DNA from 4 places in the Streptomyces sp. BHT-5-2 genome. Region 4 is predicted to be linked to each of the others. Evidence: riboswitches for the same ligand, from Rfam matches in the RefSeq annotation. Region 4 holds a riboswitch; each other region holds the start of a gene.

Region 1 (7,140 bases), 1.0 Mb from region 4:
TCCTGGTCCAGGCCCGGTAAACCCGTATGCCCGCACTCCCCCGCCGTCGTTAGGGTCGATGGGTGTACCCGTCACCGCCGCCGCTCCCCGAGCACGCAGCCGGCCCGTCGCCGTACACGTACGCCGACGCCCACCGGGGGCATCGGCGCTGGTCCGCGCCCTGGCACAGCAGGACCGTCCGGGCCGTCGCACTGGCCGCGCTGCTCACGCTCTCCGGGGTGCTCATCCTCGGGATAGTGCGGCGGCAGACCGGCACCGAGGGGTTCCTGGTCGGCGTCGGGCTGGCCGTCTTCCCGGTGCCGCTGCTCATCGCGGCCTTCTGCTGGCTGGACCGGATCGAGCCCGAGCCGTGGCGGAACCTCGCGTTCGCCTTCGCCTGGGGGTCGTGCGCCGCCACCCTGGTCGCGGTCCTGGCCAACGGCTTCGCCACCGACTGGCTGGCCAACAACATCGCCTCGGCGTCGCCGACCGAGGCCCAGGCGTGGGGCTCGACGGTCATCGCCCCGATCGTCGAGGAGGTGATGAAGGCCGCCGCCGTCCTGCTGCTCTACCGCTTCCGCCGCCGGGACTTCGACGGCATCACCGACGGCATCGTGATCGCCGGGATCACCGCCACCGGCTTCGCCTTCACCGAGAACGTCCTCTATCTGGGCAGCGCCTTCGGCGAGGACCAGTCCATGGGGCACACCGGCCTGAACTCCCTCACCGCCGGCACCTTCTTCGTGCGGATCGTGGTGTCCCCGTTCGCGCATCCGCTCTTCACGATCCTCACCGGCCTGGCGGTCGGGGCGGCGGCGGCCCGCTATCCGCGGCGCCGCGGGGCCCGCGCCGGGCTCGTCCTCCTCGGCCTGGCCACCGCCGTCCTGCTGCACGGCATCTGGAACGCCGCCTCCGACCTCGGCGACGCCGGCTTCCTCAGCGTCTACGGCCTGTTCATGGTCCCGGTCCTGCTGGGCCTGACCTGGCTGGCGCTCTGGGCCCGACGGCAGGAGCTGCTCTCCGTCCGCGAGCATCTCGCCCCGTATGTCGCCACCGGCTGGCTGGCGTCGCCGGAACCCACCGCGCTCTCCTCCCTCCGCACCCGCGCGCTGGCCCGCGACATCGCCCGCCGTGCCCACGGCCCGGCCGCCGCCCGCGCCGTCACCTCCTACGTGGCCCTGGCCACCGCCCTCTCCTTCCACCGCCGACGCGCCCGTCTGACGGGTCCGCCGCCGGACTTCGCCGCCCGGGAGCGGGAGTTGCTGGAGGGCCTGTGGCGCCACCGGCCGTGGGCGGGACCGGCGCTGCTCCAGGCGTGGGCGGGCGGGACGGGCATGCCGGGCCCCGCCGCGCCACCGGCCGGCGAGCCGCGCCGGGAGCCGTGAGCCGGTAGCGACCGTGCTCCCGTAGGGGCCGTGGGCCGCGCGTAGGCTCAGGGGAGTTGTCCGTACAAGGGAGGATTCTGCGATGGCTGGGATACCGACGAGCGTGGTGGCGGCCACGGGCCTGGTGGGCGGCTACGGCGTGGCCCGCTGGACCAGGAAGCGGCCGCTGGGCGGGGTCGCGCTGGCGGCCGCCGGTGCGGTGGCGGCCCGGGGCTGGCAGCAGAAGGCCGGCACGAAGGCGGCCGCGGCGCTGAGCGGTGCCTATGTGGCGGCGTTCGCGGGCTCGCACCCGCTGGCCAAGAAGATCGGGGCGTGGCCGTCGGTGTTCGCGGTGGCGGGCGGGGTCGCCCTGGCCTCGTGGGCGGTGGCGGACCGGCGCGGCTAGCGAGCCTGGTCGGTGGACGGTGCGGGGCGCGCGGCGATGCTGCGCGCCCCGCACCGTTCCCGTGTGCGGCACCCGTGCGGGCCCCTACGGCGCCGGTCCGTCAGACGGCGGCCCCGTGGGCGCGCAGCCAGGGCAGCGGGTCCGCCGGGGCGCCGGCGTGCGGGCGGACCTCCAGGTGGAGGTGCGGGCCGGTGGCGTTCCCGGTGGCGCCGACGCGGCCGATCACGTCGCCCGTGTGGACCCGGCCCGTCGTCCTGACCATGGAGGACAGGTGGCAGAACCACAGCTGGGTGCCGTCGTCGAGGGTGAGGACGATGCGGTAGCCGTATGCGCCGGCCCAGCCCGCCTGGGTGATGGTCCCGTCGTGAACGGCCTTGACCGGCGTGCCCGTTGGGGCGGTGAAGTCCTGCCCGGTGTGCTCCGCGGCCCAGCGGTCGCCGGCCTGCCCGAAGCCGGCGCCGAGGGTGTACGAGGAGAGCGGGGCGACGGACGTCCTCGCCTGGTGGGCGGGGTGCTCGGCCGCCGCATTCGGGTGCCGGGCCACGGGCGCCGCCGCCTGGTGCCCGGTCGCCGCGGCCGTCGTGCCCTGCGGCTCCGCCTTCTCCTCCGCGGTCGTCGAGGTCGGCTGCGCGGCCTCCTCCTGCTGCCGGCCGGGCGCGTCCGCGGCCGCCTCGGCCGCCTCGGCGGCCTGTTCCGCGGCGCTCTGCCGGGCGTCGGCCTGCTGGAGGATGCGGTGGCGCAGCGCCTCGGCGGGGCCCGCGGCCCCGGCGTCCCCGTCGGCGTCAGCGGTCCGGGAGGGCGGCGCGGGGGCGTCCCGGAGCGTGCCGGCGGTGTCGTCGACCGCCCCGCCGGGGTCGGGCATCGAGATCGGGACCGGCGGCCGGCCCTCGGCCGCGGCCACCCCGCTCGCGCCGACCGCCGCGATCACGCCGACGCCCAGCGCCGTACCGCCGCGTGCGAGGCCGCCGCGCTGCCTCGCCACCCGGTGCTTGCCGCGGACCGGGCGGCCGGCGTCGCCGTCGCCCGTCTCGTCGCCCGGGAGCCAGTCGTCCGCGTCGCCGGCGGGGCCGTGGGACGGCTCGTCACCGGACGGCCGCCCCCGCTCGCCCTGGGGCACCTGGGTCGCCTGGGATGTCTGTGCTGCCCGGGCCGCCGCCTGGGAGGACCGGTCGTGGAAGAACGGCTCCCGAGGCGGCGCGCCGTCCGCCAACTCCTCGTAGGACGACGGAACTTGGGCCGGCATGACGGGGGAACCGGCAGCGGCGGGGGCACCGGGGCCGGCGGGGCCGCCGGGACCGACCGCGCCGCCGAAGTCGGCGGGGCCGCCGGGGCCATAGGTGGACGGGCCTTGTGGGGCGGGCCTGTTGGACGCCACGGGGGCGTTCTCCTTTCCTTCCTTCTCGCCTACCGGGTTAGCTGACGGGTTCGGAGCAGGAAGGTCTCCTACGGGCACCCCTTGGCGAGCGGCGCCCGATTCACCCCAAGATGGTGGTTCCCCGGTTCCCTCGACTCAATTCCCTGCAATTCCAGGCGGATCCGGCAGTGCCCGCGAAACCGTCCGATCCGGGCGAGTCGACCCGGGTCGAGGACACGGGTCGCGCCGTTCGAACCGTTGGCTCGGGCGGGTGACATGAGGGTCGTTCTGGACGTGCGGGAACAGCGCGTACAGGATTCGGCGTCGGCGCACGGAGCCGCCACTGGCGACGGCTGGGACGACCGCGCTCCGTTATCGGACAGTAATAGAGACGGCTGGGGAAATCCAAGCGTTCCCACGAATCTGCGGGCGTTCCGCAAGCCTCCCGCGGGGGCCCTGACGGGAACTTTTACTGCCATCTCTGCCGTAAACGGGGCGAGTTGCCCCCGCCTCGCCAAACGATCTCGCGACGATTGTGCACCAGTTGTTATGCGGAGGGACGCACCACGATCACGGAGCGTAAGGGCGATAACGTCGCCCCATGGTCGTCAACGTCGCGCACACCGGAAACGGCGGAAACGCCGGGAACACCGGGAACACCGTCAACAGCCCGCAGGAAGTGGCGGCCAGGTACCGGGAGTTCTCCCGGCAGCAGGCGCGGGGCCGGTCCGACGCCCACGAGGAGCTGACCGCCCGGATCGGCCGGGACGACGAGCTGTGCGAGCTGATCGCGGCCTCGCTGCCGGCCGGCAACAAGCAGCAGCCCGACCTCCTGCTCGCCGCGGTGCGCCATCTCGACGGCCCGCACGCGGAGTCGGGGCCGCGCGGCGAGTCGGCGTACGGGCGCTGGCGCGAGTGGACCATCCGGCACTGGGACGAGGTCCGCGCGGTGATCATGAGCCGCGCCACCCAGACCAACGAACCGGCGCGCTGCGCCACGCTGCTGCCGCTGCTGGCTCGTCTGCCGCAGCCGCTGGCCCTCCTGGAGGTCGGCACCTCGGCGGGGCTGTGCCTGCACCCGGACCGCTACCGCTACCGGTACGTCCAGGAGGGGCGGCCCGGGAAGGACGGCCCCTACGGGAGCGACGCCGGGGAAGGCGGCGCGACCTTCACGGCCGGTGCCCCGGGCAGCCCGGTCACCTTCACCTGCCGGACCAGCGGTCCCGCGCCCGGCGGCGACGGGGCGCTGCGCGGCGCGCTGCCCGAGATCGTCTGGCGCGGCGGCATCGACCTGAACCCGCTCGACCCGGTCGGCGAGCCGGACGATCTGCGCTGGCTGCGCGCCCTCCTCTGGCCCGGCGACGAGGCCCGTACGGCGCGGCTCTCGGCGGCCGTCGAGGCGGTGCGGGGCGCGCCGCGCCCGGTCCTGGTGCGCGGCGACCTGGTGGACGAACTGCCGGCGCTGGCCGCCCAGGCGCCGCCCGAGGCGACCCTCGTGGTGTTCCACAGCTCGGTGCTGAACTACCTTCCGCTCGCCCGGCGCGAGGAGTTCGCCCGCCTCGTGCGGTCGCTGCTCGCCGAACGGGACGGCGGGGGCCACTGGATCTCCCAGGAGCACCACAGCGTGCTCCCGTGGATCGACGCGCCGGAGCACCGCTCCCCGGGGCCGGACGACGCCCTGCTGCTGACCCTCGCCGTGGACGAGCGCCCGGTGGCCCTGACGGGCCCGCACGGCCAGCACGTGCGCTGGCTCGGCCCCGCGCTGCCGTAGCCGCGCGGGGGCCGCCCGGCCCGGCCGGAAACCGTCAGCGCGGCGACGCCCCGTCGGACGGCCCCTGGATGTCCAGGGGCCGCTGGACCGCCAGCAGGGCCATGTCGTCCGCGGGGCCCCCACGGGTGTGCCGGGCGACGTCCTCGACCACCACGTCCAACAGGTCGTCGGGCCCGCTGAACTGACTCCCGCGCAACCGGGCGCGCGGGTCGTAGAACCGCCCGGCCCGGTCGCGGGCCTCGGTCACCCCGTCGGTGAACAGGAGCAGCAGCGCCCCGGCCGGGAGGAACGTCTCGTCCGAGCGGTCCGGCCGGCCGTCCAGGTCGCCCAGGCCGAGCGGCAGCGCGGCGGTGGACGGGACCAGTTCCCGCAGACCGCCTTCGGGGGTGAGCAGCACAGGGGGCGGGTGTCCGCGGTTCAGGATGCGGAGCAGGGACCGGCCGCCGGCGGGGATCTCCGCCAGTACGGCCGTGGCGAAGCTCTCGTGCTCGTCGATGCCGGCGCGGCGCCCGCCCTCCCGTCGGAGGGCCCGTTCCAGCCGGTGCGCGACCGCCTCCAGGGTGGCCTCCTGCTCCGCCGCCTCCCGGAAGGCGCCGACCACGACCACCGCGGCCTCCACCGCCTCCAGGCCCTTGCCCCGGACGTCGCCGACGATCATCCGCACGCCGTGCGGGGTGTCCTGGACGGCGTACAGGTCGCCGCCGATACGGGCGCCGGCCCGGGCGCCTACGTAGCGCGCGGCGATCACGAGACCGGCCAGACGGGCCGGCGGCGCGGGCAGGACGGCCCGTTGGGCGGCCTCCGAGACGTCCCGTTCGGAGGCCAGCCGGGCCTCGCCGGCCCGGACGACCCGGTTGATGACGAGCGCGAGCAGGGCCACCACGACGACGGTGCTGACCTCGGTCGCCGACTGCCGGTAGTCCTGGACACCGTGGTAGACGGCGAGCAGGAGTTCGCTGACGGCGGCGGCCAGAGCCGTGCCGGCGGTGGCCCACAGGGGGTACAGCGGGGCCGCGATCAAGGGGGCGGCCGAGAAGAACGGGGCCGCGGTGTACTGGGGCGGCGTGGCGAGGTCGACGAGCACACCGATGACGATCAGGCCGACGGGGAGACCGCGCGCGAGCCGGCGGCCGAGCGGGGACACCCGGTCGCGACGCGCCCGCCACTCCGCCGCGCCTGTGCGGTTTCCGCCGCCTCGAAGCATCCGCACCGGCCTCCACTCCGCCCGCCCGGTGACGCCCGGCGCGGTCCCGGCACCGCCGCGCACCGCCGCACGCCGCCGCGGCCGCCGTTCCGCTGCCGGCCGCCGCGCCGTCGTACGCCGTTCCCCGGGTCGTGCCGCTTCAAGGCTTGCCAACGCCGCACCGCCCGGCGAGTCCTCCTGAGCCGAACGGGGTAGAAACAGGCTGGGGCCGCCTCACCCCCTACGGGCCCGCCCCCCTCACCCCTTACGGCCCATACGGACCACCCCGCCCTCGCCCCCGCCCCCGCCCTCGCACTGACGGACCGTGGCGCGCGCATGGGCGAGGAAGCGCCGGGTCAGCGGATGCCCGTTGTGCCGCGGGAAGACGATCTGCAGCGGCATCAGGGGCGCGTCGGGGATCGGCACGAAGGAGACGAACGGGTGCACCCGCTGCCGGCCGATCGACTCCGGGACGACCCCGACGCCCCGGTTGCCGGCGACCGCCTCCAGCCACTCGTCGAAGTTCCCGCAGCGGACGGCGATTTCCGGCCGCTCACCGGGCGGCCACTCCGACGCCCCCGTCGTCCCACCGGCCTCGTTCAGCACCAGCGGCACACGGGCCAGCTCCCGCCAGCCGACCTCGTCCCGCGCCGCGAGCGGGGAGCGCACCGACACCGCCGCGATCCGCCGCTCGTGCAGCAGCGTCTCGGCGGCCAGACCCGGCACGGCGAGGTCCCCGCGCAGGATCGCGACATCGACGTCGCCGCTGTCCACCCCGGCCAGGGCCGCATCCCTCCGGTAGACCCGCGCCCCGACCCCGGTCTCCGCCTCGAACCGCTCGATGGCCGCCTGTGGCCAGGTGGCCGGAAACCCCCAGGCGAAGCCGATACGGAAGACGGGTGCCTCCGGGTCCGGGAGGAGCGCCGCCTCCAAACGGGGCAGCAGCTCGCGGAGTTCGCCGTACAGCCGCTCGCCGGCCGCGGTGAGCGCGACCCGGCGGGTGGTGCGCTCCAGGAGGCGCCGGCCGAGCAGCTCCTCCAGGCGGCGGATGGTGCGGCTCACCGTCGGCTGCGACAGGCCGAG
Region 2 (7,140 bases), on a different replicon from region 4:
AGACAACAGTCACGACTTTGAAGGGCAACACCATGGCTGAGCGCCGCGTCAATGTCGGTTGGGCCGAGGGCCTGCACGCCCGCCCCGCGTCGATCTTCGTCCGAGCGGCCACCGCCTCCGGTGTCCCGATGACGATCTCCAAGGCGGACGGCAACCCCGTCAACGCCGCCTCCATGCTCGCGGTCCTGGGCCTCGGTGCCCAGGGGGGCGAGGAGATCGTGCTGGCCTCCGACGCCGAGGGCGCCGAGGCCGCGCTCGACCGCCTGGCGAAGCTGGTCGCGGAGGGTCTCGAGGAGCTCCCCGAGACCGTCTGAGGAGCTTCGGGGCCGGGTGCCCTTCTCCCCACCTCTGCTGACGCGGCCCCGCCGCGGTGACCGGGACGACCCGGTGCCGCGGCGGGGTCGTTTCACTGGGGCGGTGTCACGGGGGCGCTGTCCCTCCGGGGCGTCCTCGGTGTCGCGCCCGGCAGCGGACTCTTCGACCGGCGTCCCGGTGACGTCCGGAAGCTCGCGGGGAGAAGGGGAAGAAGCCACCGGGACATTAGACACGAGCCCGGAAAGGCCGCACGACTGTTTTCCTCGCAGCGAAGCGGGATTTCCCGGTGCAGCTCCGCGCGGGAAATCCCGGCATCGGCAGCCAGAATCCGCACCCCTGTACATTCCTCAGAGCGGGACCACGGAATGGGGGACAAGGAAAGAGTGGGGATCACAGAGCGCGAAGCGCGAAATACGAGCCTCCCCCGCCTTCGCCCCCTCGCCTTCCCGCCACTCTCCCCCCATGGAAGCAATTCCCTTTCCCGTCCCTTTTTATACGGGGCCATTGTTAAGCCCGGGCGCGCGCCGTGTTGACGGGGCGTTTCGGGTCCCTCACACCGGGAGCGGCGCGCCGCAGCCGGTACACGGGAAGCGACCGCTCGATGTGCGCCGCCATGAGGGCGCGCGCCCGTTCCGCGTCACCCCTGGCCACCGCGTCAAGCACGGCACCGTGCTCGTCCCACGATGCGGTGACCCGGGACGGTGGCTCCATGACGTACATCCACTCGATCTTGCGCCGCAGCTGGGTGAGGAGTGCCGTGAGGCTGGGGCTGCCGGCCGCCTGGGCGAGCGTTTCGTGGAACCAGCCGTCCAGTTGCCGCAGGTCGGCGGCATGGCCGTGCCGGGCCCGCTCACGACCGAGCCGCACCAGGCCGCGCAGCACCTTCAGATGGGCGGAGGTGCGGCGGGCGGCCGCGCGGGCAGCGCCCAGCGGCTCCACGAGGGCACGGAGGTCGAGGAGGTCGGCGGCCTCCTGCTCGGTGAGTTCGGCGACGCAGGCGCCCGCGTGATGGCGGGTGGTGACGAAGCCCTCGGACTGGAGGGTGCGCAGCGCTTCCCGCACCGGGACCCTGGATACGCCGTACCGCGCGGCGAGAATGTCCTCGATCAGTCGGCTGCCCGGCGCCAGTGCACCGGCGACGATATCGTCGCGAATCGCCGTGCACACCGCATGCGCGGAAATATGGCCTCGCATCGTCAGTGCCTCCGCCGTAATCACCGGGACCGCCGCCCCTGCGGCGACATTCCCTGACTTTATTCGACCGTTGGGAATTCTCCCTCGGGATCTCGTGAATTCACCGAAGCTTTTCGGCCGATGCGTGGGAGTCGGTACACGCCCCCGTGCCGGCCTTTTCCGGGAGACGACGGAGCCCCGGCCTGCCGGTGTGGCGGGACGGGGCTCCGGGGGACGGTGCTGCGGCGGGGTCCGGGTGGGTCAGACGGTGACGCCGTGCGCGCGGAGGTAGGCGACCGGGTCGATGTCCGAGCCGTAGTCGGGACCGGTCCGCGCCTCGAAGTGGAGGTGCGGACCGGTGGTGTTGCCGGTGTTGCCGGAGAGGGCGATCTGCTGCCCGGGGGTGACCGTCTGTCCGACCGTCACCCCGATCGACGAAAGGTGACCGTATTGGGTGTACGTACCGTCGTTCATCTTGATCACGACGTTGTTGCCGTACGCGCCGCCCCAGCCGGCCTCGACGACGGTGCCCGAACCGACCGCGTGAACGGAAGTGCCGTAGGCGGCGTGGAAGTCGATGCCGGTGTGGCTGCCCGAGGACCACAGGCCGCTGGACGCCTTGTAGGCGGTGGAGACGTAGGAGCCGGTCACCGGAGCGACGAAGGTGTTGAGGCGCTTGCGCTCGGCCTCGCGGGCGGCGCGCACCTTGGCCGCGCGCTCCTCGTCGGCCTTCTTCTTCGCCGCCTCGGCCCGCCGGGCGGCCTCGGCTTCGGCCTTCGCCTTGGCCGCCGCGGCCTCGGCAGCGGCCTGCTGCGCGTCCGCCTGGGCCTCGATCCGGACGGCGAGTTCGTCACCCATCACGACGGCCTGCCGGAGGCCGGTGTCGTGGAGAGCGGGCTCGTCCGTGGCGGCCAGCGCGGGCGACGCCACGGAGGCGACGACACCGGAGGCGGCCAGGGTGGCTATGCCGGCGAGGTTGCGGGTGGTGCGAGCGGTACGGCTCGCGCGGCGGTGCTTCCCGGTGGCACGGGTGAACGCCATGTGGCGGCTGGTCCTTTCCTTCCCTCTCGCCTACCGGGTTAGCTGACGGGTTCGGAGCAGGAAGGTCTCCTACGGGTTCCTCCGGGGAGGCGCCCGATTCACCCCAAGGGACATGTGGGTCCCCGGCTCCCCTGGCTCGCGCCGTACGGGGACTCGGCGATGGCTGTCCGGTGCCACTGGTGTGGCGGAGTTGTGACGAACAGCCGGACCGACGCTAATCGGGACAACTTTCGATCGGCAAACAGAACCGGATTTTTGTGCGCCACGCCACACGCGAATCGGGCAACCGGCACAACCGGCCGGGCATCCTCGACCGTCCGCGCAGCACGGTTCCCACCGGCCGTTCCCGCCGCGGGCACAGGGTGACATGGCGTGCACGCGAAGCGGCTCCCGTGGCAAGTGCCCGCCACGGGAGCCGCTTTGTCGACAGATGACGGGCCGTCGGGTGAGGGCCCGTCACACCGGGGGTCAGCTGCTGACGACCGTCACCTCGCCGATGCCCAACGCCTTGACGGGCTCGGCGATCTGCGCCGCGTCACCCACCAGGACCGTCACCAGCCGGTCCACCGGGAAGGCGTTGACGACCGCGGCGGTCGCCTCGACGGTGCCGGTCTCCGCGAGCCGGACGTACAACTGCGCCTGGTAGTCGTCCGGGAGCTGCTGCTCCACCTGGTCGGCCAGCGTGCCGGCGACCGCGGCGGCGGTCTCGTACTTCAGCGGTGCGACACCGACGAGGTTCTGCACCGCCACGTCGCGCTCGGCGTCCGTCAGCCCCTCCGCCGCGAGGGTCCGCAGCACCGTCCACAGGTCCTGGAGCGCCGGCCCGGTGGACGCGGTGTCCACCGACCCGCTGATGGCGAGCAGGGCGGCGCCGGTGGCCCCCTCCGGGGAGGACGGGGCGCTGGAGCGCAGTACCTGCCCGAAGGAGCGCACCCCGTAGGTGTAGCCCTTCTCCTCGCGCAGCACCCGGTCCAGACGGGAGGTGAGGGTGCCGCCCAGGCAGTACGTGCCGAGCACCTGGGCGGGCCATACCTGGTCGTGCCGGTCGGCACCGATCCGCCCGATGAGCAGTTGCGTCTGGACGGCACCGGGACGGTCGACGATCACCACGCGGCCGGTGTCGTCGGCGACCACCGGGGAGGGCTGCCGCGGTTCGGCGGTGGAGCCCGTCCAGGCGCCGAGGGTGTCGGCCAGCGCCGCGGCCAGGTCGACGCCGGTGAAGTCGCCGACGACGACGGCGGTGCCGGTGGCGGGGCGGACATGGGCGTCGTAGAAGGCGCGGACGGCGGTCGCGTCGATCCGGGCGACCGTCTCCTCGGTGCCCTGACGGGGCCGCGACATCCGTGAGGTGGCCGGGAACAGCTCCTTGGAGAGCGCCATCGCGGCGCGCCGGGCCGGGTTGGCCAGCTCGTGCGGGATCTCGTCGAGGCGGTTGCGGACCAGCCGCTCGATCTCGCTGTCCGGGAAGGCCGGGGCGCGCAGCGCGTCGGCGAGCAGGCCGAGGGCGCGCGGCAACCGGGAGGCGGGGACCTCCAGGGCGACCCGTACACCGGGGTGGTCGGCGTGCGCGTCCAGGGTGGCGCCGCAGCGCTCCAGCTCGGCGGCGAACTCCTCGGCGGTGTGCTTGTCGGTGCCCTCGGACAGCGCGCGGGCCATGATCGTGGCGACGCCGTCGAGGCCCTCGGGCTCGGCCTCCAGGGGCGCGACGAGGTTGATCTCCACCGCGACGACCTGCTGGCCGGGGCGGTGGCTGGTCAGCAGGGTCAGACCGTTCGCCAGCCGGCTGCGCTCGGGCGCGGGGAAGGCCCACGGCTTGGGAGCGCCGCCCCGGGGCTGCGGGTGGAACTCCATGGTGCTCACGGGGGCGTCTGCGGGGGTGGTGGCGTCGGTCACTTGGCCGCCTCCTCTTCCTCGGTGCCGGCGGCGTCGGTGTTCGCGGTGGGCTCGTAGACGAGCACGGCGCGGTTGTCGGGGCGCAGCCGGGCCTTGGCGACCGCCTGCACCTCCAGCGGGCTGATCTCCAGGACGCGCTGGACGGCGGTCAGCGCGAGCTGCGGGTCGCCGAACAGGACGGCGAAGCGGCACAGTTCGTCGGCTCGGCCGCTGACCGTGGCGAGCCGGTCCAGCCATTCGCGCTCCAACTGGGCCTGGGCCCGCTCCATCTCCTCGGGGGTCGGGCCCTCTTCGGCGAAGCGGGCCAACTCCTCGTCGACGGCGGCCTCGATGGCGGGCACCTCCGTGCCGCCGGACGTCTTCACGTCCAGCCAGCCCAGCGAGGGCGCGCCGGCCAACCGCAGCAGGCCGAAGCCGGCGGCGACCGCGCTCCGGTCGCGCCGCACCAGGCGGTTGTACAGGCGCGAGGACTCGCCGCCGCCCAGGATGGTGAGCGCGAGATCGGCGGCGTCGGCCTCGCGGGAACCGTCCTGCGGGAGGCGGTAGGCGGCCATCAGGGCCCGCGAGGGGACGTCCTCCTCGACGACGGTGCGGAGCTGGTCGCCGATGGTCTCCGGCAGGCTGCCGTCGCGCGGCGGCTGCTTGCCGTCGTGCGACGGGATGGAACCGAAGTACTTCTCCACCCAGGCCAGCGTCTGCTCGGGGTCGATGTCGCCCACGATGGACAGGACCGCGTTGTTGGGCGCGTAGTACGTCCGGAAGAAGGCCCGCGCGTCCTCCAGGGAGGCGGCGTCGAGGTCGGCCATCGACCCGATGGGCGTGTGGTGGTACGGGTGCCCCTCGGGGTAGGCCATGGCCGTCAGCTTCTCGAAGGCCGTGCCGTAGGGGACGTTGTCATAGCGCTGGCGACGCTCGTTCTTGACGACGTCGCGCTGGTTCTCCAGGGACTCCTCGTCGAGGGCGACCAGCAGCGAGCCCATCCGGTCCGCCTCCAGCCAGAGGGCGAGCTCCAGCTCATGGGCGGGCATGGTCTCGAAGTAGTTGGTGCGCTCGAAACTGGTGGTCCCGTTGAGCGAGCCGCCGGCGCCCTGGACGAGCTCGAAGTGGCCGTTGCCCTTCACCTGCGCGGACCCCTGGAACATCAGGTGCTCGAAGAGGTGAGCCAGGCCCGTACGGCCCTTGACCTCGTGGCGCGAGCCGACGTCGTACCACAGGCAGACGGCCGCCACCGGCGTCAGATGGTCCTCGGAGAGCACCACGCGCAGGCCGTTGGCCAGCCGGTGCTCGGTCGCTGTCAGGCCGCCGGAGCCGGCTTGTTCTGTGGCCGTGTGACCCATGGGCATGTACGTCCCTTCGATCCGCTTGCGAGGAAGTTCTGTCACTGTATGCAACCGCGCAGGCATCTGGCGAAGTTCCCGTGAGGAAGGGGGCCCGAACGTGCGCCGCGGCCCGCGGCGGGGCGCGAAGGGGGGAGTCGTGGTGAGCGTTGTCAGTGGGGCGGTCCACAATGGTCCGCGTCAGACTCATCGGACTCGCCGGTCGGTCCGCCGGCCGGGCGGTCAACGTTGGTCCCCGGCGTTGGCCCGAAGCGTTGACCCAACAGCGTTGATCACACATCGGCAGTAGACGCAGCAGAAGGAGCCGCAGCCGCGATGGCCCGCCGCAGCACGAAGACCCCGCCTCCGGACGACTTCGAGGAGAGGATCCTCGACATCGACGTCGTCGACGAGATGCAGGGTTCCTTCCTCGAGTACGCGTATTCGGTCATCTACTCCCGCGCCCTGCCGGACGCCCGCGACGGTCTCAAGCCCGTGCACCGCCGCATCCTCTACCAGATGAACGAGATGAGCCTGCGGCCCGACCGCAGCTATGTGAAGTGCGCCCGGGTCGTCGGCGAGGTGATGGGCAAGCTCCACCCGCACGGCGACGCGTCGATCTACGACGCCCTGGTGCGCATGGCGCAGCCGTTCTCGATGCGGCTGCCCCTGGTGGACGGCCACGGCAACTTCGGTTCCCTGGGCAACGACGACCCGCCCGCCGCGATGCGGTACACCGAGTGCCGGATGGCGTCCGCGACGTCCCTGATGACGGAGTCCATCGACGAGGACACCGTCGACTTCACGCCGAACTACGACGGCCAGGAGCAGGAACCGGTCACCCTCCCCGCCGCGTATCCGAACCTCCTCGTCAACGGATCGTCCGGCATCGCCGTCGGTATGGCGACGAACATGCCGCCGCACAACCTCGGCGAAGTGATCGCCGCGGCCCGCCACCTGATCAAGCACCCGAACGCCGACCTCGACAGCCTGATGCGCTTCGTCCCGGGGCCGGACCTGCCGACGGGCGGCCGGATCGTGGGCCTGAACGGTGTACGGGACGCGTACGAGAAGGGCCGCGGCACGTTCAAGATCCGTGCCACGGTCTCGGTGGAGAACGTCACCGCCCGCCGCAAGGGCCTGGTCGTCACCGAACTCCCCTTCACGGTCGGCCCGGAGAAGGTCATCTCCAAGATCAAGGACCTGGTGGGGGCCAAGAAGCTCCAGGGCATCGCGGACGTGAAGGACCTCACCGACCGCGAGCACGGCCTGCGCCTGGTGATCGAGGTGAAGAACGGCTTCAACCCGGAGGCCGTACTGGAGCAGCTCTACAAGCTCACGCCGATGGAAGAGTCCTTCGGCATCAACAACGTCGCCCTGGTGGACGGCCAGCCGCTGACGC
Region 3 (7,140 bases), 1.5 Mb from region 4:
CGGTCTCGCCGGAGCGGTGCGACATCATGCACTTGAAGCCGTTGCGCTGGGCCAGCTCGACGGCGTCCAGGGTCTCGGTCAGCGAACCGATCTGGTTGACCTTCACCAGGAGGGCGTTGGCCGAGCCCTCCTCGATGCCGCGGGCCAGGCGCTCGGGGTTGGTGACGAAGAGGTCGTCGCCGACCAGCTGCACCTTGGTGCCGAGCTTGTCGGTGATGACCTTCCAGCCGGCCCAGTCGTCCTCGAACAGCGGGTCCTCGATGGAGACGAGCGGGTACGCGGAGACCAGCTCCTCGTAGTACTCGGTCATCTCGGCGGCCGAGCGCTCCTTGCCCTCGAACTGGTACTTGCCGTCCTTGTAGAACTCGGAGGCGGCGACGTCCAGGGCCAGCGCGATGTCCTGGCCGGGAGCGTAGCCGGCCTCCTTGATGGCCTCCAGGATGAGGTCGAGGGCCTCGCGGTTGGAGCCGAGGTTCGGGGCGAAGCCGCCCTCGTCGCCCAGGCCGGTGGCCAGCCCCTTGTTCTTCAGGACCTTCTTGAGGGTGTGGTAGACCTCGGCGCCCCAGCGCAGCGCCTCGGAGAAGGACTCCGCGCCGATCGGGGCGATCATGAACTCCTGGATGTCCACGTTGGAGTCGGCGTGCGAGCCGCCGTTCAGGATGTTCATCATCGGGACCGGCAGGACGTGCGCGTTCGGGCCACCGAGGTAGCGGAACAGCGGCAGGTCGCTGGCCTCGGAGGCGGCGTGCGCGACGGCGAGGGAGACGCCGAGGATGGCGTTGGCGCCCAGCGAGCCCTTGTTGTCGGTGGCGTCCAGGTCGAACATCGCCTGGTCGATCAGCCGCTGCTCGGTCGCGTCGTAGCCGACCAGCTCCGGGCCGATCTGCTCGATGACGGCGAGGACGGCCTTCTCCACGCCCTTGCCGAGGTAGCGGTTGGGGTCGCCGTCCCGCAGCTCGACGGCCTCGAAGGCGCCGGTGGAGGCACCCGACGGCACGGCGGCACGGCCGGTGCTGCCGTCGTCGAGGCCGACCTCGACCTCGACCGTGGGATTACCTCGCGAGTCGAGAATTTCGCGGGCTACGACGACGTCGATGGACGGCACGTTGTCTCCTTCATGGGTGTCTGGAGTTCTCGGCATGAGCCTAACGGCCCTGGCGTGATCCGCTCGCCCGTGGCCCGCTCCGTGGGACGAAAAACCCCAACAAGCGCGTCGAAAGCCCAGTTCACGGGAGGTTTCCGCGCAATGTTCGCTATGCGGGGAACGCTGCGCCGGGCCGCCGGCCGGGCCCGGGAACGGAGAAGCCCCGCCGTGGCGCGCTCGGGGGTACGCGCCGCGGCGGGGCAGCTCTCGCGGGTCTCTCAGGTGGCCGGTACGGCTCAGACGCTGAGCTTCTGACCCGGGAAGATCAGGTTGGGGTTGCCGCCGACGACGGACTTGTTGGCGGCGTAGAGCGCCTTCCAGTTGGTGCCGTGCGCCTTGGCGATCTTGGCGAGGGTGTCGCCGGCCTTGACGGTGTAGGTGTCGCCGGAGCGGTGCTGCGGGGCCGGCTGGGCCTTCTCGACCTTCTCGCGGGCCGGGGCGGACTTCTTGGTGGTGCCCTGGCTCTTCTTGGTGGTCTCGGTGCCCTGGCTCTTCTTGGCGGTGGAGCCGGAGGTGTCGAGGTCGGGGGACGGGCCGCCCGCGGTGAGGCCGCCGGCGGGGGCGCAGGTCCAGGCGCCCGGGCCCTGCATGGCGAGCAGCTTCTCGGCGACGGCGATCTGCTGGGACTTGGTGGCCAGGTCGGCGCGGGCCGCGTACTTGGTACCGCCGGCGGCGGCCCAGCTGGAGTTCGAGAACTGCAGGCCACCGTAGTAGCCGTTGCCGGTGTTGATCGACCAGTTGCCGCCGGACTCGCACTGGGCGACCTTGTCCCAGGTGGCGACCGAGGCGGCGGAGGCGGAGGTGGCGCCCATCAGCGGGACGGCCACGGCGGCGCCGGCGACACCGGCCAGGGTGGCGACGCGGACGGCCTTGGAGCTGCGGCGGTGCTTGCCCTTGTTGATCAGCATCGTGCGTTCGTTTCCTCACCGACGCCTACGAGGTGAGCTGTCGGGTTCGGGCCGTGTGAGCTGCCCGGCCGCGTGTGCTGCACACGCGACTTCACCCCAAGCCGGTCGACCCGTTCTCACGGGCGGGGCCGGCACTTACCTTGGGTCCCCCGCTCCTGCCTTCGGCGCTTGCGCGTCGTCGACTCCGACCGCCGGCAGGACTCGGCGTGCGATCGAAGGGCCCGCTTTGGCGAGCGGTCCTGACCGTAAGCAGTAACCCTGTTGGTGTTCAAACCCCATCTTCTGAACCAAGTTGACCGTTTTTGATCAATGCACGGACTGTTTCCGCAGGTAGACCCCGTTATGGGAGCGGGGGGCGGGGTGCACCCCGCCCCCCGCAACGAGAGCCATATCTCACTTTTACGAAACGGCGGGAAATCCGGCGAACTGCCGGTAACTACCCCTGCTTCCGCCCGAGATCGAGCAGCTGGCCCGGGTGGATCAGATCGGCGTCGGAGCCGATGACGCCCTGGTTGCGGTGGTAGAGCGCGGGCCAGCCGCCCGGCAGGTCATGGCTCGAGGCGATCGCTGACAGGTTGTCACCCGGGCGAACGCGGTAGCTGCCGGCGTCCGCCGGGGGCGTCCGGTGCGTCTGCCCGCCGCGCGAGGCGTGCCGGCCGCTGCCGCCGTCCCGGGAGTCCCCGTCGTCCGCACCGTCGCCCGGCGCACCGCGGTGCTTGCCGGTGGCGGGAGGCAGGGAGGGGCTGTCGGGGCCGTCGGTGTCGGTGGGACCGGTGGGGTCGGCGGAGTCCGAGGGGGACGGGGAGGCGGGGTCCGTGGGGTGCGCCGGGTGCCGCGTCGGCTGCTGCGCCGGGTCCGTGGGATCGGACGAGCCCGATGGGTCGGCCGGGGCGGACGGGTCGTCGGACGGGGAGGCCGACGGCGTACCGGGGGCCGGGTCCGACGGCGACGCGGAGCCGGAGGGGCTCGGGGTCCCGGAGTCGGACGGGGACGCCGAGTCGGACGGCGAGGGGGCGGCGGAGGACGAGCCGGACGGGTCCGGTGTGGCCGACGGGTCGGCCGGGGCACCGGAGTCGCCGTCGGACGGCCCGGGGGTCGGGGTGCCCGGGCCCGCGCCGTCCGCGTCCCCCTTCGTGCCGGAGTGGCGGCCGTCGGAGCCGCCGTGCGTCGGGCGCGGCGACGGGCGGCTGGTGGCGCCCGGGTCCACGCTGGGCGCGGGGCCGCCCTTGGTCAGTCCGGCGTGCAGCGCGCAGCTGGGGAACGCGTCCGGGCCGCGGTCGTGGAGTATCGCCTCGGCCACGGCTATCTGCTGGGCGCGGCTGGCGAGGTCGGGGCGGGAGGCGTAGGCGGAGCCGCCGTAGTCGTCCCACATCTCCTGGGTGAGCTGGAGGCCGCCGTAGAAGCCGTTGCCGGTGGCGGCGCTCCAGACCCCGCCGCTCTCGCACTGTGCGACGCGGTCCCAGGTCGAGGCGTCGGCGGCGTGCGCACCGCCCGCGGTGAACAGCGGCAGGGCCAGGCCCGCGCCGGTCACTCCGGCCGTGACAAAGATGGCCGGTGCCTGTCGGGGGCGACGGTGCCGACCGTTCCCGGAACGCATGCGGTTGCCTTTCGAGCGGCGGTTGAGTTGTCGGATCGGCGGTGGCGAGGGGTGCCGTGCGGCGACCCCGGGACCGCCCCCGATCGTCGGAGGAAAGGTAGCCGGGGTCACCGGCAGTCACAAGCCGGTGTAGCGGAGATCACGCAATGGTCACGTATGTGACGAAGTGTCAATTCCGGGGCCGCCGCTGGTCAGACCCCCGCCCGGGGCGGCTCGACGGTGAACTCGACCGGCAGGGTGCGCAGTCCGCGCATGATGAGCCCGCCGCGCCAGCGCAAATCGTCAGGTTCCGCCGCAAGTCGGAGGTCCGGGAGGCGGGTCAGCAGCGTCGCCAGCGCGGTCTGCCCTTCGAGGCGGGCCAGGGGTGCGCCGAGGCAGTAGTGGATGCCGTGCCCGTATCCCAGATGCGGGTTGTCACGCCGCGTGAGGTCGAGCACGTCCGGCTCGTCGAACCGCGCCGGGTCGCGGTCGGCGGCGGCCAGCACCACCAGGACCGGGTCCCCCTCGGCGATCCGCTGCCCGCCCAGCGTCAGCTCCCGGGTCGCGTACCGCCAGGTGGCCAGCTCCACGGGACCGTCGTAGCGGAGCAGTTCCTCGACGGCGGTGGCGAGCAGCTCGTCGTCGCCGGCCGCGATCGACTTCTGGAGCAGTTCGCGCTGGGCGGGGTGGCGGAGCAGCGCGTAGGTGCCGTTGCCAATGAGGTTGACCGTGGTCTCAAATCCGGCAAACAGCAATACAAAGCACATAGCGGCCGCCTCGTTCTCGGTGAGGTGCTCGCCGTGGTCGGAGGCCCGGATCAGGCCGGAGATCAGGTCGTCGCCGGGGGCGCCGTCCTGGAGCGCGGCGCGCTTGCGGTGGATCAGCTCGGCCAGATACGCCCGCATCTTCTTCACGGAACGGGCGACTCCGCCGCGCGGCCCGCCGCCGTGCCGGATCATCATCCCCGCCCAGTCGCGGAAGTCGTCCTGGTCCTCGGGCGGGACGCCGAGCAGGTCGCAGATCGCGTAGATCGGCAGCGGGAACGCGAACTCGTGGATGAGGTCCGCGCTCCCCCGCTCCGCGCCGTGCTGTTTTTCGATCATGGCGTCGATGAGTCGGTCGGTCAGCTCCTGTATGCGCGGCGCGAAGGCGGCGACCCGGCGCGGGGTGAACGCCTTGGAGACCAGGCGGCGCAGCCGGGTGTGGTCCGGGGGGTCGATGTTGAGCAGGTGCGTCATGAGGTTGGCGCCGCGCTCGCCCGGAATGCCGGTCTTGCCCTTGCCGTGGGCGCTCTCGGAGTGGTGCACCGGGTTCTTCGACAGGCGCGCGTCCGCGAGCGCCTGCCGGGCGTCGACGTAACGGGTGACCAGCCATGCCTCGACGCCGCTGGGCAGCCGGGTCCGGTGCACCGGCGCGTGCTCGCGCAGCCAGGCGTACGCCGGATACGGGTCGGCGGCGAACTCCCAGGAGAAGAGGGCGGGGGTGGGGGCGGAGACGGGCCCTGCCGGGGCCACGGGGCAGCCGGCGTGCGGAGCGGGGGTGCCCTCCGGGCGGGGGTCGGGCCTGGTCTCCGGGCGGGCGTCGGGCTTGTGGTGCTGCACGTATCGACCGTAACCGGTGACGCGCACGCCCCGCCGGGCCCGTAGGTCTCACCCCGCCTCCGCCTCCACCGAGGACATCCAGAGCGTCATCCGGTCACCCGGTCTCCACCCCCAGCTCCGCCAGGAAGGCCGCCGCGGCCGGTGACGGGCCCAGCCCGCTCCACACCACCCGCTCGGTCCGCGCCGGCGCCGGCCGCACCCGCACCCTCCGCAGCCCGGTCAGCTGCCGGGCGAACGACTCCGGCACCATGCCGATGCCGAGCCCGGCCCCGACCAGCTTCACCAGGAAATCCACCGTGGTCACCTCGAACGCCACCTCCGAGGTCAGCCCAGCGGCCCGGAACGCCTCCTCGCGCTGCCGGCGGGCCGCCGAGCCCTCCGCGTAGTCGACGAAGGTCTCCCGGGCCACCCGCGCAAGCGTCGTCCACTCCCGCCCGGCCAGCGGATGCTCCGGCGGCACCACCGCCACCAGTTCCCCGCGTGCCAGCACCTTCTCCCGTACACCGACTGTCCGCGCCGTGGGCACCAGCCCGACGAACGCCACGTCCAGCACACCCTCCCGCACCCGCTCGATCAGCGCGTCGCTCATGTCCATCTGGAGACTGATCCGCACCTTGGGGTACGCGGCGCGGAACGCCCCCAGCTCGCGGGCGAGGTCGACGGCGCCGACGGTGGAGATCGCCCCCACCGCCAGCCGCCCGCGCACCTCGCCGGTCACCGCCTCCACCTCGGCGCGGGCCCGTTCGGCGGCCTGGAGCGTCTGCCGGGCGACCGGAACGAACGCTTCCCCGGCGGCGGTCAGCCGCACGCTACGGCTCGTCCGGTCGAAGAGCCGCGCCCCCAACTCCTTCTCCAGCCGCGCGATCTGGTGGCTGAGCGCGGACTGCACCACATGGCAGCGCTCCGCGGCCCGGGTGAACCCACCGGTCTCGGCGACCGCGACGACGTACCGCATCTGCTGGAGCTCCATGCGCGCGATCGTAGGCACCTCCCGCCCCTGGAGCCTCCATCTCACATCACGATCGATGCGATGAAAACTATGTGTTGGACCGATGGATGCCACAGGCCGGACCCTTGTGCCCATGAGGACGAGCGCGAACACGAGCACGAGCACAAGAACGACCACCGGCACGAGAACGACCACCAGCACGGGCGTGGAAGAACCGACCGGCCCGGAGACGGACCCCGGAGGCGACGCCGCCCCCGGAGCCGAGGCGCCGGCGCGCCGTCTCGGCCGCGGCACCCTGCTCCTGATGTCCGTCGCCGCCGGCCTCTCGGTCGCCGGCAACTACTTCGCCCAGCCCCTCCTGGACGTCATAGGCCGCGACCTCCACCTCTCCGCCGGCACCGCCGCGCTGGTCGTCACCGTCGCCCAGACCGGTTACGGACTCGGGCTGCTGCTCCTCGTCCCCCTCGGCGACCTCCTGGAACGCCGCCGGCTCGCGGTCGTCCTCTGCGCCCTGACCGCCGCCTTCCTGACCGTGACGGCAAGCGCCCCGAACGGCGCGCTGCTGCTCGTCGGCACGGCTCTGACCGGCCTGACGTCCGTCGCCGCCCAGGTCGTCATGCCGTTCGCGGCGACGCTGTCCGCACCCGCCGAACGCGGCCGGACCATCGGGACGGTGATGACCGGCCTCCTGCTGGGCATCCTGCTCGCCCGCACGGCCGCCGGCCTGCTGGCCGAACTCGGCGGCTGGCGCACGGTCTACTGGGCCAACGCGGCCCTGATGCTGCTGATCGCCGTACTGCTGCGGCTGCGCCTGCCCACCCTGCGAAGCAACGCGGGGCTGCGCTACCCGGCCCTCCTCCGCTCGACCCTGGCGCTGTTCGCCCACGAGCCGGTACTGCGCTGGCGCGCGGCCCTCGGCGCCCTGACCTTCGCCGCCTTCAGCGTCCTGTGGACGGCGGTGG
Region 4 (7,140 bases):
CCTACGGCAACATGGCGATCGTGACCGCGCCCGACGGCACCGAGACGTGGTACTGCCACCTGAGCAGCACCAAGATCCGCTCCGGTTCGGTCAAGGCCGGCGACACCATCGCCTACTCCGGCAATTCCGGCAACTCCACCGGCCCGCACCTGCACTTCGAGGTGAGACCCGGCGGCGGCGCGGCGGTCGACCCGATACCGTGGCTGCGCGCCCACGACCTCAACCCGTACTGAGCCCGTACGGGCCCCGCGCCGCCGGGCGCGGGGAAGAAGCGCCCGGGGCCCGCCGCACACCGCGACGGACCCCGGGCGCTTTCCGCTCGGCCGGGACGGGGTTCTAGAGCTTCAGAGCTTCTCCACCGGTGCGTAGCGCAGCAGGAGGCGCTTGGGCTTCTCGCCGCCGAAGTCGATGGTCGCCTCGGCGTTGTCCCCGCTGCCCTTGACGCCGACGACGGTGCCCAGCCCGAAGCTGTCGTGGGTGACGCGGTCGCCGACGGCCAGCGAGACCACCGGGCGGTCGGCGGCCCGCCGGGTCGCGAAGCCGCTCGGCCCCTTGGACCGCGCCGACGACAGCGAGGCCCCGATCCCGCCGCCGATGCCTCCCCCGCCGGAGGAGCCGCGCGACGACGACAGCCCGCCCATGGACGCGGACGGCGTCGCGGGGCCGGTGCGCTTCCAGTCCAGGTACTCGTCCGGGATCTCCTCCAGGAAGCGGGAGGCCGGGTTGTACGAGGGCTGGCCCCAGGCGCTGCGCATCGTGGAGCGGGTGACGTAGAGCCGCTCGCGGGCGCGGGTGATGCCGACGTAGGCGAGCCGGCGCTCCTCCTCCAGCTCCTTGGTCTGGCCGAGCGCGCGCATGTGCGGGAAGACGCCGTCCTCCATGCCGGTCAGGAAGACGACCGGGAACTCCAGGCCCTTGGCGGTGTGCAGGGTCATGAGGGTGATGACGCCCGTGCCGTCCTCGTCCTCGTCGGGGATCTGGTCGGAGTCGGCGACCAGGGCGACCTGCTCCAGGAATTCCGCGAGCGTGCCGGGATTTTCCTCGCCGCGCTCCTGCTCGAACTCCAGGGCCACGGAGGCGAGTTCCTGGAGGTTCTCGATCCGGGTCTCGTCCTGGGGGTCGGTGGACGACTGGAGTTCGGCGAGATAGCCGGTGCGCTCCATCACGGCCTCCAGGACCGTGGCGGGGCCGGCCCCGGACTCCACGATCGTGCGCAGCTCCTCCATCAGGACGTTGAACCGCTTGACGGCGTTGGCGGAGCGGGCGGCCATGCCGTACGCCTCGTCGACCCGGCGCAGCGCCTGCGGGAAGGTGATCTTCTCGCGCAGCGCCAGGGCCTCGATCATCGCCTCGGCGCGGTCGCCGATGCCGCGCTTGGGGACGTTGAGGATCCGGCGCAGCGGGACGGCGTCCTCGGGGTTGGCGAGCACCCGGAGGTAGGCGAGGATGTCGCGGACCTCCTTGCGCTCGTAGAAGCGCACGCCGCCGACGACCTTGTAGGGCAGCCCGACCCGGATGAAGATCTCCTCGAAGACCCGGGACTGGGCGTTGGTGCGGTAGAAGACCGCGACGTCGCCGGCCTTGGCGTCGCCGGCGTCGGTGAGCCGGTCGATCTCGTCGGCGACGAACTGGGCCTCGTCGTGCTCGGTGTCGGCGACATAGCCGGTGATCCTGGGGCCGGCGCCGGCGTCCGTCCAGAGGTTCTTGGGGCGGCGGTTCTCGTTGCGCTCGATGACGGCGTTGGCGGCGGAGAGGATCGTCTGCGAGGAGCGGTAGTTCTGCTCCAGGAGGATCGTGGTGGCGTCCGGGTAGTCCTCCTCGAACTGGAGGATGTTGCGGATCGTGGCGCCGCGGAAGGCGTAGATCGACTGGTCGGCGTCACCGACGACGCACAGCTCGGCGGCGGGCGCCTCGGCTGTGCCGGGGCCGACGAGCTCGCGGACGAGGGTGTACTGGGCGTGGTTGGTGTCCTGGTACTCGTCGACGAGGACGTGGCGGAAGCGACGGCGGTAGTGCTCGGCGACGTCCGGGAACGCCTGGAGCAGGTGGACCGTCGTCATGATGATGTCGTCGAAGTCCAGGGCGTTGGCCTCGCGCAGCCGGGCCTGGTACATCGCGTACGCCTGGGCCAGGGTCTTCTCGAAGCCGTCGGCGGCCGTCCCGGCGAAGGTCTCCTCGTCGATGAGCTCGTTCTTGAGGTTGGAGATCTTCGCGCTGAAGGACTTGGGCGGGAAGCGCTTGGGGTCCAGATCGAGATCGCGGCAGACCAGGGCCATCAGGCGCTTGGAGTCGGCCGCGTCGTAGATCGAGAAGGAGGACGTGAAGCCGAGCTTCTTGGACTCGCGGCGCAGGATCCGCACGCAGGCGCTGTGGAAGGTGGAGACCCACATCGCGTGCGCGCGCGGGCCGACCAGCTGCTCGACCCGCTCCTTCATCTCGCCCGCGGCCTTGTTGGTGAAGGTGATCGCGAGGATCTGGCCGGGGTGGACGTGGCGCTCGGCGAGCAGGTGGGCGATCCGGTGGGTGAGCACCCGGGTCTTGCCGGAGCCGGCGCCGGCGACGATCAGCAGCGGGCCGCCGCTGTGGACCACGGCGGCCTTCTGCTGGTCGTTGAGCCCCTCCAGGAGCGCCGCCGGGTCGATGGCCGGGCGGGCGGCGCCGTCGCGGTAGTACGGCTCCCTGGGCGCGGGCGCGTCGAACCTCCCGCCGAAGAGGTCGGCGGGGATCTCCTCCGGGGCCGGGCCGTGCTCGTCCTCGGGCGGCGGCGGGGGCTCCTCGTCCGCGGGGCCGAGGTCCGCCAGGAAGCTGTCGTCAAAGAGGCTGCTCATCGCCCACCGAGTTTAGGCCGCCGCACTGACACGTGGTTGCGGAGTGGCGGATTGGCCGGTACCGCACGGAGGGGTCGCCGTCGTGTGCGGTGGTGCGCAAACCTGGGGCCGCTCACATTCTGGTCACAAAAAGGTTTCGGGCATATCGAACACCAGCCTTCACAGGAGCCACACGAGTTGGCTACGGTCTCGCTCGGGCAGCCCGCCGTCCCAGCGGACGACAGCGTTCGCACGGGCCGCCCCCGCCGAGTCCGGACCTGCCGTCAGGCACCCGGAGCCGGGGACCCGACACGCACCACCGGGGTGAATCGACCGGTGCGACCGTCGCCAGGCGGGCGCACGGGTCGTAGGGCAAGCCTTCCGTCAGCACACCGCCCGAACCCGACAGCTAACCCGGTAGGCGGTCCACGGAAGGAGTCGCCGGCCTTGGCGTCCCACCGCAAGCCGCGCACCCCCATACTCGCCACACCCGGCGGCCGTCGTACGGCGGCCGGGCTCACCACCGCCGCCCTGGCCTCGGTCACGCTGCTCTCGCAGACCGCGAACGCCGCCCCCAAGGCGCCGCAGCCGACCATCGAGGAGGTCAAGCAGAAGGTCGACGACCTCTACCAGCAGGCGGAGGTGGCCACCCAGAAGTACAACGCCGCCAAGGAGAAGGCGGACGGCCAGCAGCGCACCGTGAACCGCCTGCTCGACGAGGCCGCCCGGCGCGCGGACAAGATGAACGAGTCCCGGCGCCGCCTGGGCGCGTTCGCCTCGGCGCAGTACCAGACCGGCGGGATCAGCCCGACCGCCCAGCTGATGCTGGCCAAGGACCCGCAGCAGTTCGTCGACCGCAACCACCTGATGGAGCAGCTCACCGGGCGGCAGAAGCAGGCGATCACGGACTACGAGGAGCAGGCCGCGGCCGCCGCCCGCCAGCGGGCGGAGGCGACCCACAGCCTGGAGGGCCTCCAGGAGTCGCAGGCGTCTCTGAAGGAGAGCAAGCGAAACGTTCAGGCCAAGCTGGCCGAGGCCCGGGAGCTGCTGTCCCGGCTGACCGCCCAGGAGAAGGCGCGGCTTGCCGAGTTGGAGCGGCAGAAGGAGGCCGAGGCCCAGCGCAAGGCCGCCGAGCAGGCCCGCAAGGAGGCCCAGCAGCGCCAGCAGCAGCCCGGCGGCAGCGGCTCCGGACAGGGCTCCGGCGGCGGCACGTCCGACAGCGGCTCGTACTCCACCAAGGCCGGCAAGGCGCTCGCCTTCGCCCGCGCCCAGATCGGCAAACCGTACGTCTGGGGCGCGACCGGACCCAGCTCCTACGACTGTTCGGGGCTGACGCAGGCCGCGTGGCGGGCCGCCGGGGTCGACCTGCCGCGTACGACCTGGGACCAGGTCAAGGTCGGCACCCGGGTCACCAGCAGCGATCTCCAACCCGGCGACCTGGTGTTCTTCTTCAACGACATCAGCCACGTCGGGATGTACATCGGCGGCGGCGAGATGATCCACGCCCCGCACCCGGGCGCCAGCGTCCGGGTCGAGTCGATCTACGGCATGCCGATCTACGGCAGCGTCCGGCCCGGATAACCGACATACGGGCGCGCACCCCGCGTCCTTGACGGCCCCCGCCTCCGCGGCCCTGCACGCCACCCCCCTCACACCCCGCCACACGCCACCGCGCGGTCATCCGCCGCCTCCGCCTCCGGATTTCGGAGCGGGAGCGGGATGACCGCGCGGTGAGCCGTCGGTACGGCGGTGTGGCCTGTGGCCCGTGACCCGTGGGCTCAGGTCCAGAGCACCGCGAGAAAGATGTTGAACATGGTGAGCCCGCCGACCGCGCCGAAGAGCGGCTTGGGGAGCTTCTCCTCGTCGCGCTTGACGTAGACCAGCGCCAGGATCACCACCAGGACGGCCATCTTGATGCCGATCTTGATGTTGTTGATCGAGTTGCCCTGCATCTGGTTCAGGCCGACCAGCACGATGCCGGTGACCAGCATCGTCAGCGCGCCGTGCAGCATGGCCGGCACGAAGCGGGCGGCGCCCGCGCCCATCGCCTTCATCTGGGTCAGGAAGCCACCCAGGAGGGAGGCGATGCCGATGATGTGCAGGGCGACGAAGACATTGATTACTACGTCCATAGTGCTGGATCGTATCCGTCCCATAGCACGCCCTTTCCGGCAGGGCGCCCGCGATGCCCGCTTCGGTCAGCGCCCGCCGTTCCTCGGCCCCGTCCCGGGCGGAGGGCCGGTCATCCCCGCCTCGCACGCGGTCGGAATCGGGCAATGCCGGGCAAGGGGGTTTCTCGTCGTGACCCCGGGCTTAGCTTCCTCCTTCAGACGACCGGGCCCGTACCCCGCCGGTCGTTCCGCCCCGCAGGGAAGGAAGTGACGGCCGCCATGGCGTCGCACCACACGGCCGGTGAGCGGCCGCCGCTCACACCACCGCCGGCCCTGGGCCGTACCGCGCGCAGCACCCGCAGCGGGCTGCTGCTCGTCGCGGACCCGCAGCGCTATCTGGACGGCGCCACGGTGCTGGAGCGCACGGGCAGCCACCAGGCGACCGCGGTGGCGGGCTGGGCCCGCCGCCTCGGCAGCGTCCGCCGGCTCGGCAGCCACCCCACGACCACCACGGACCGCCCCCCGGATCCCACCGCCCCACGGCTGCCGGAACAGGCCGGACCTGACGCGGTGGAGCAGCCCGCCTCCCGCGGCCCGCAGCAGCCCACTTCCCACCGCCCGGAGCAGCCGGCCTCCCGCGCCCTGGAACCGTCACACCCCCGCGCCCTGGAGCCGTCGGGTCCCCGCACGCCTGCGCCGTCCGGCCGTCGTGCCCTGGAGCGGTCAGGTCCCCGTATCTCGGAGCCGTCGGGTCCCCGCGCCCCCGAACAAGCCGCGCCGTACGCCGCCGAGTGCTCGACGCCGCGCGTTCCGGAGCCGGCGGCAAGCGTGGCCGCACCCGCGCGGCCGGCCCCTGCGCCCGTCGACCGCGCCGCCCGGGCGGTGGCCTTCGCCCACGCCGCCCTCGGCAGGCCCTACGCCTGGGGTGCGACGGGCCCGGCCGCGTACGACTGCTCCGGGCTGACCCTGGCCGCCTGGAAGGCCGCCGGCGTCACCCTGCCCCGGACCACCTACACCCAGATCACCTCCGGCACTCGCGTCGCCTGGCCCCATCTCGCCCCGGGGGACCTGGTGTTCTTCTACTCCGGCATCAGTCATGTGGGCCTCTACATCGGCGGCGGCGAGATGATCCACGCCCCGCACCCGGGAGCACCCGTCCAGATCGCCCCACTCGACCAACTGCCCTTCGCAGGAGCCACCCGCCCCGCGTAGCGCGGCCCGCCGCGTGCTCCTCGCGGGCCCGCGGATACCCGCCGAACTACCCGAATATCTCCGGTCGTTCGGCCAGCCCGCCATGGCGGTCCGCACGGGCCGCACGGACCGCCTGCGCATACCCGCCGACCCGGCTGAACTCCGACTCGAAGGTGGTGCGATCGGCGCTCGGCCCGGCATACGGCACCATGGGAGCCGGCCGCCGGGCCGTCTCCCTTCCGTCCGGGACGCGTTGCGCCCCTTCGGCGTCGGAGTGCCGCCTCGACCCGTCATCGATGTCGACCCGCATTTCGCCAACCCCCGTTTCGTCGTGCATGACCTCCGTCACTCGCACAACGGTCCCCGGCGCGGGTTTGTGCCCGCTTCCGCCGACTCCGGCGGAGTTTCACCCGAAGGGTGAATTCCGCCGGAGGGCCGGCCGGTCAGCCCCGCAGCAGCAGCCCGAACCAGCGGAAGATCTCCGGAACTTGGCGCTTCCACACCGGCACGGTGTGCCCGCCCGCACCGGACGAGATCTGCTCGACGGTCACCGTCGTCGGCTGCTTCGCCAGCTGCTTCAGGCCCATTCCGGCCTGGTAGCCGTCGCCGCTCGCGCCCGAGATGTACAGCGCGGTGCGGGGCGGCTTCCCGGCGTCGTTGGCGGCCTTGAGGATGTGCATCGGGTTGGTCTCGACGCGCAGCTTGGGGTCCTTGCCGGCGAGCGAGTCGCGCTCTATCGCCGGGTCGTTGTAGCCGGACATGCCGACCGCGGCGCGGTACCGGTCCGGGTGGGCCAGCGCCAGTTTGGTGGCGCAGTGCGCGCCCGCCGAATAGCCGGCCAGGCCCCAGGAGTCCGGCTTGTCGCCGGCCCGGAAGTTGTCGATCACCATCTGACGGACGTCGACGGTCAGCCAGCTGTCGGCGTTGACCTTGCCGGGGATGTTGACGCACCCGCTGTCGGCGTTGGGCAGGACGTTGGTGCGCGGCGCCACCAGGATGAACGGCTTGACCGCTCCGCTCTGCATCAGCGA

The links. Region 4 has a riboswitch for cyclic di-AMP ahead of K2224_RS10085 (C40 family peptidase). Riboswitches for the same ligand answer to the same signal wherever they lie in the genome.
Region 1: linked by a shared signal. The riboswitch ahead of K2224_RS05360 (M23 family metallopeptidase) and the one ahead of K2224_RS10085 (C40 family peptidase) in region 4 are both predicted to bind cyclic di-AMP.
Region 2: linked by a shared signal. The riboswitch ahead of K2224_RS35020 (M23 family metallopeptidase) and the one ahead of K2224_RS10085 (C40 family peptidase) in region 4 are both predicted to bind cyclic di-AMP.
Region 3: linked by a shared signal. The riboswitch ahead of K2224_RS03215 (transglycosylase family protein) and the one ahead of K2224_RS10085 (C40 family peptidase) in region 4 are both predicted to bind cyclic di-AMP.

The regions. Positions count from the first base shown of each region.
Region 1 is NZ_CP081496.1:1,235,571-1,242,710, forward strand. It holds gene K2224_RS05350 (PrsW family intramembrane metalloprotease) at 63-1,364, shown strand; gene K2224_RS05355 (hypothetical protein) at 1,447-1,749, shown strand; gene K2224_RS05360 (M23 family metallopeptidase) at 1,850-3,124, opposite strand; cyclic di-AMP (ydaO/yuaA leader) riboswitch at 3,136-3,301, opposite strand; gene K2224_RS05365 (DUF2332 domain-containing protein) at 3,705-4,874, shown strand; gene K2224_RS05370 (PP2C family protein-serine/threonine phosphatase) at 4,909-6,078, opposite strand; gene K2224_RS05375 (LysR family transcriptional regulator) at 6,316-7,140, opposite strand, start outside.
Region 2 is NZ_CP081497.1:1,618,057-1,625,196, reverse strand. It holds gene K2224_RS35030 (HPr family phosphocarrier protein) at 33-314, shown strand; gene K2224_RS35025 (GntR family transcriptional regulator) at 823-1,509, opposite strand; gene K2224_RS35020 (M23 family metallopeptidase) at 1,750-2,529, opposite strand; cyclic di-AMP (ydaO/yuaA leader) riboswitch at 2,542-2,698, opposite strand; gene K2224_RS35015 (pitrilysin family protein) at 2,998-4,380, opposite strand; gene K2224_RS35010 (pitrilysin family protein) at 4,419-5,759, opposite strand; gene K2224_RS35005 (DNA topoisomerase (ATP-hydrolyzing) subunit A) at 6,075-7,140, shown strand, end outside.
Region 3 is NZ_CP081496.1:769,809-776,948, forward strand. It holds gene eno (phosphopyruvate hydratase) at 1-1,141, opposite strand, end outside; gene K2224_RS03215 (transglycosylase family protein) at 1,381-2,052, opposite strand; cyclic di-AMP (ydaO/yuaA leader) riboswitch at 2,060-2,229, opposite strand; gene K2224_RS03220 (transglycosylase family protein) at 2,489-3,583, opposite strand; gene K2224_RS03225 (cytochrome P450) at 3,841-5,142, opposite strand; gene K2224_RS03230 (LysR family transcriptional regulator) at 5,324-6,199, opposite strand; gene K2224_RS03235 (MFS transporter) at 6,483-7,140, shown strand, end outside.
Region 4 is NZ_CP081496.1:2,267,687-2,274,826, reverse strand. It holds gene K2224_RS10095 (M23 family metallopeptidase) at 1-233, shown strand, start outside; gene pcrA (DNA helicase PcrA) at 345-2,828, opposite strand; cyclic di-AMP (ydaO/yuaA leader) riboswitch at 3,077-3,247, shown strand; gene K2224_RS10085 (C40 family peptidase) at 3,255-4,388, shown strand; gene K2224_RS10080 (hypothetical protein) at 4,586-4,939, opposite strand; gene K2224_RS40365 (C40 family peptidase) at 5,198-6,130, shown strand; gene K2224_RS10070 (hypothetical protein) at 6,177-6,446, opposite strand; gene K2224_RS10065 (esterase family protein) at 6,553-7,140, opposite strand, start outside.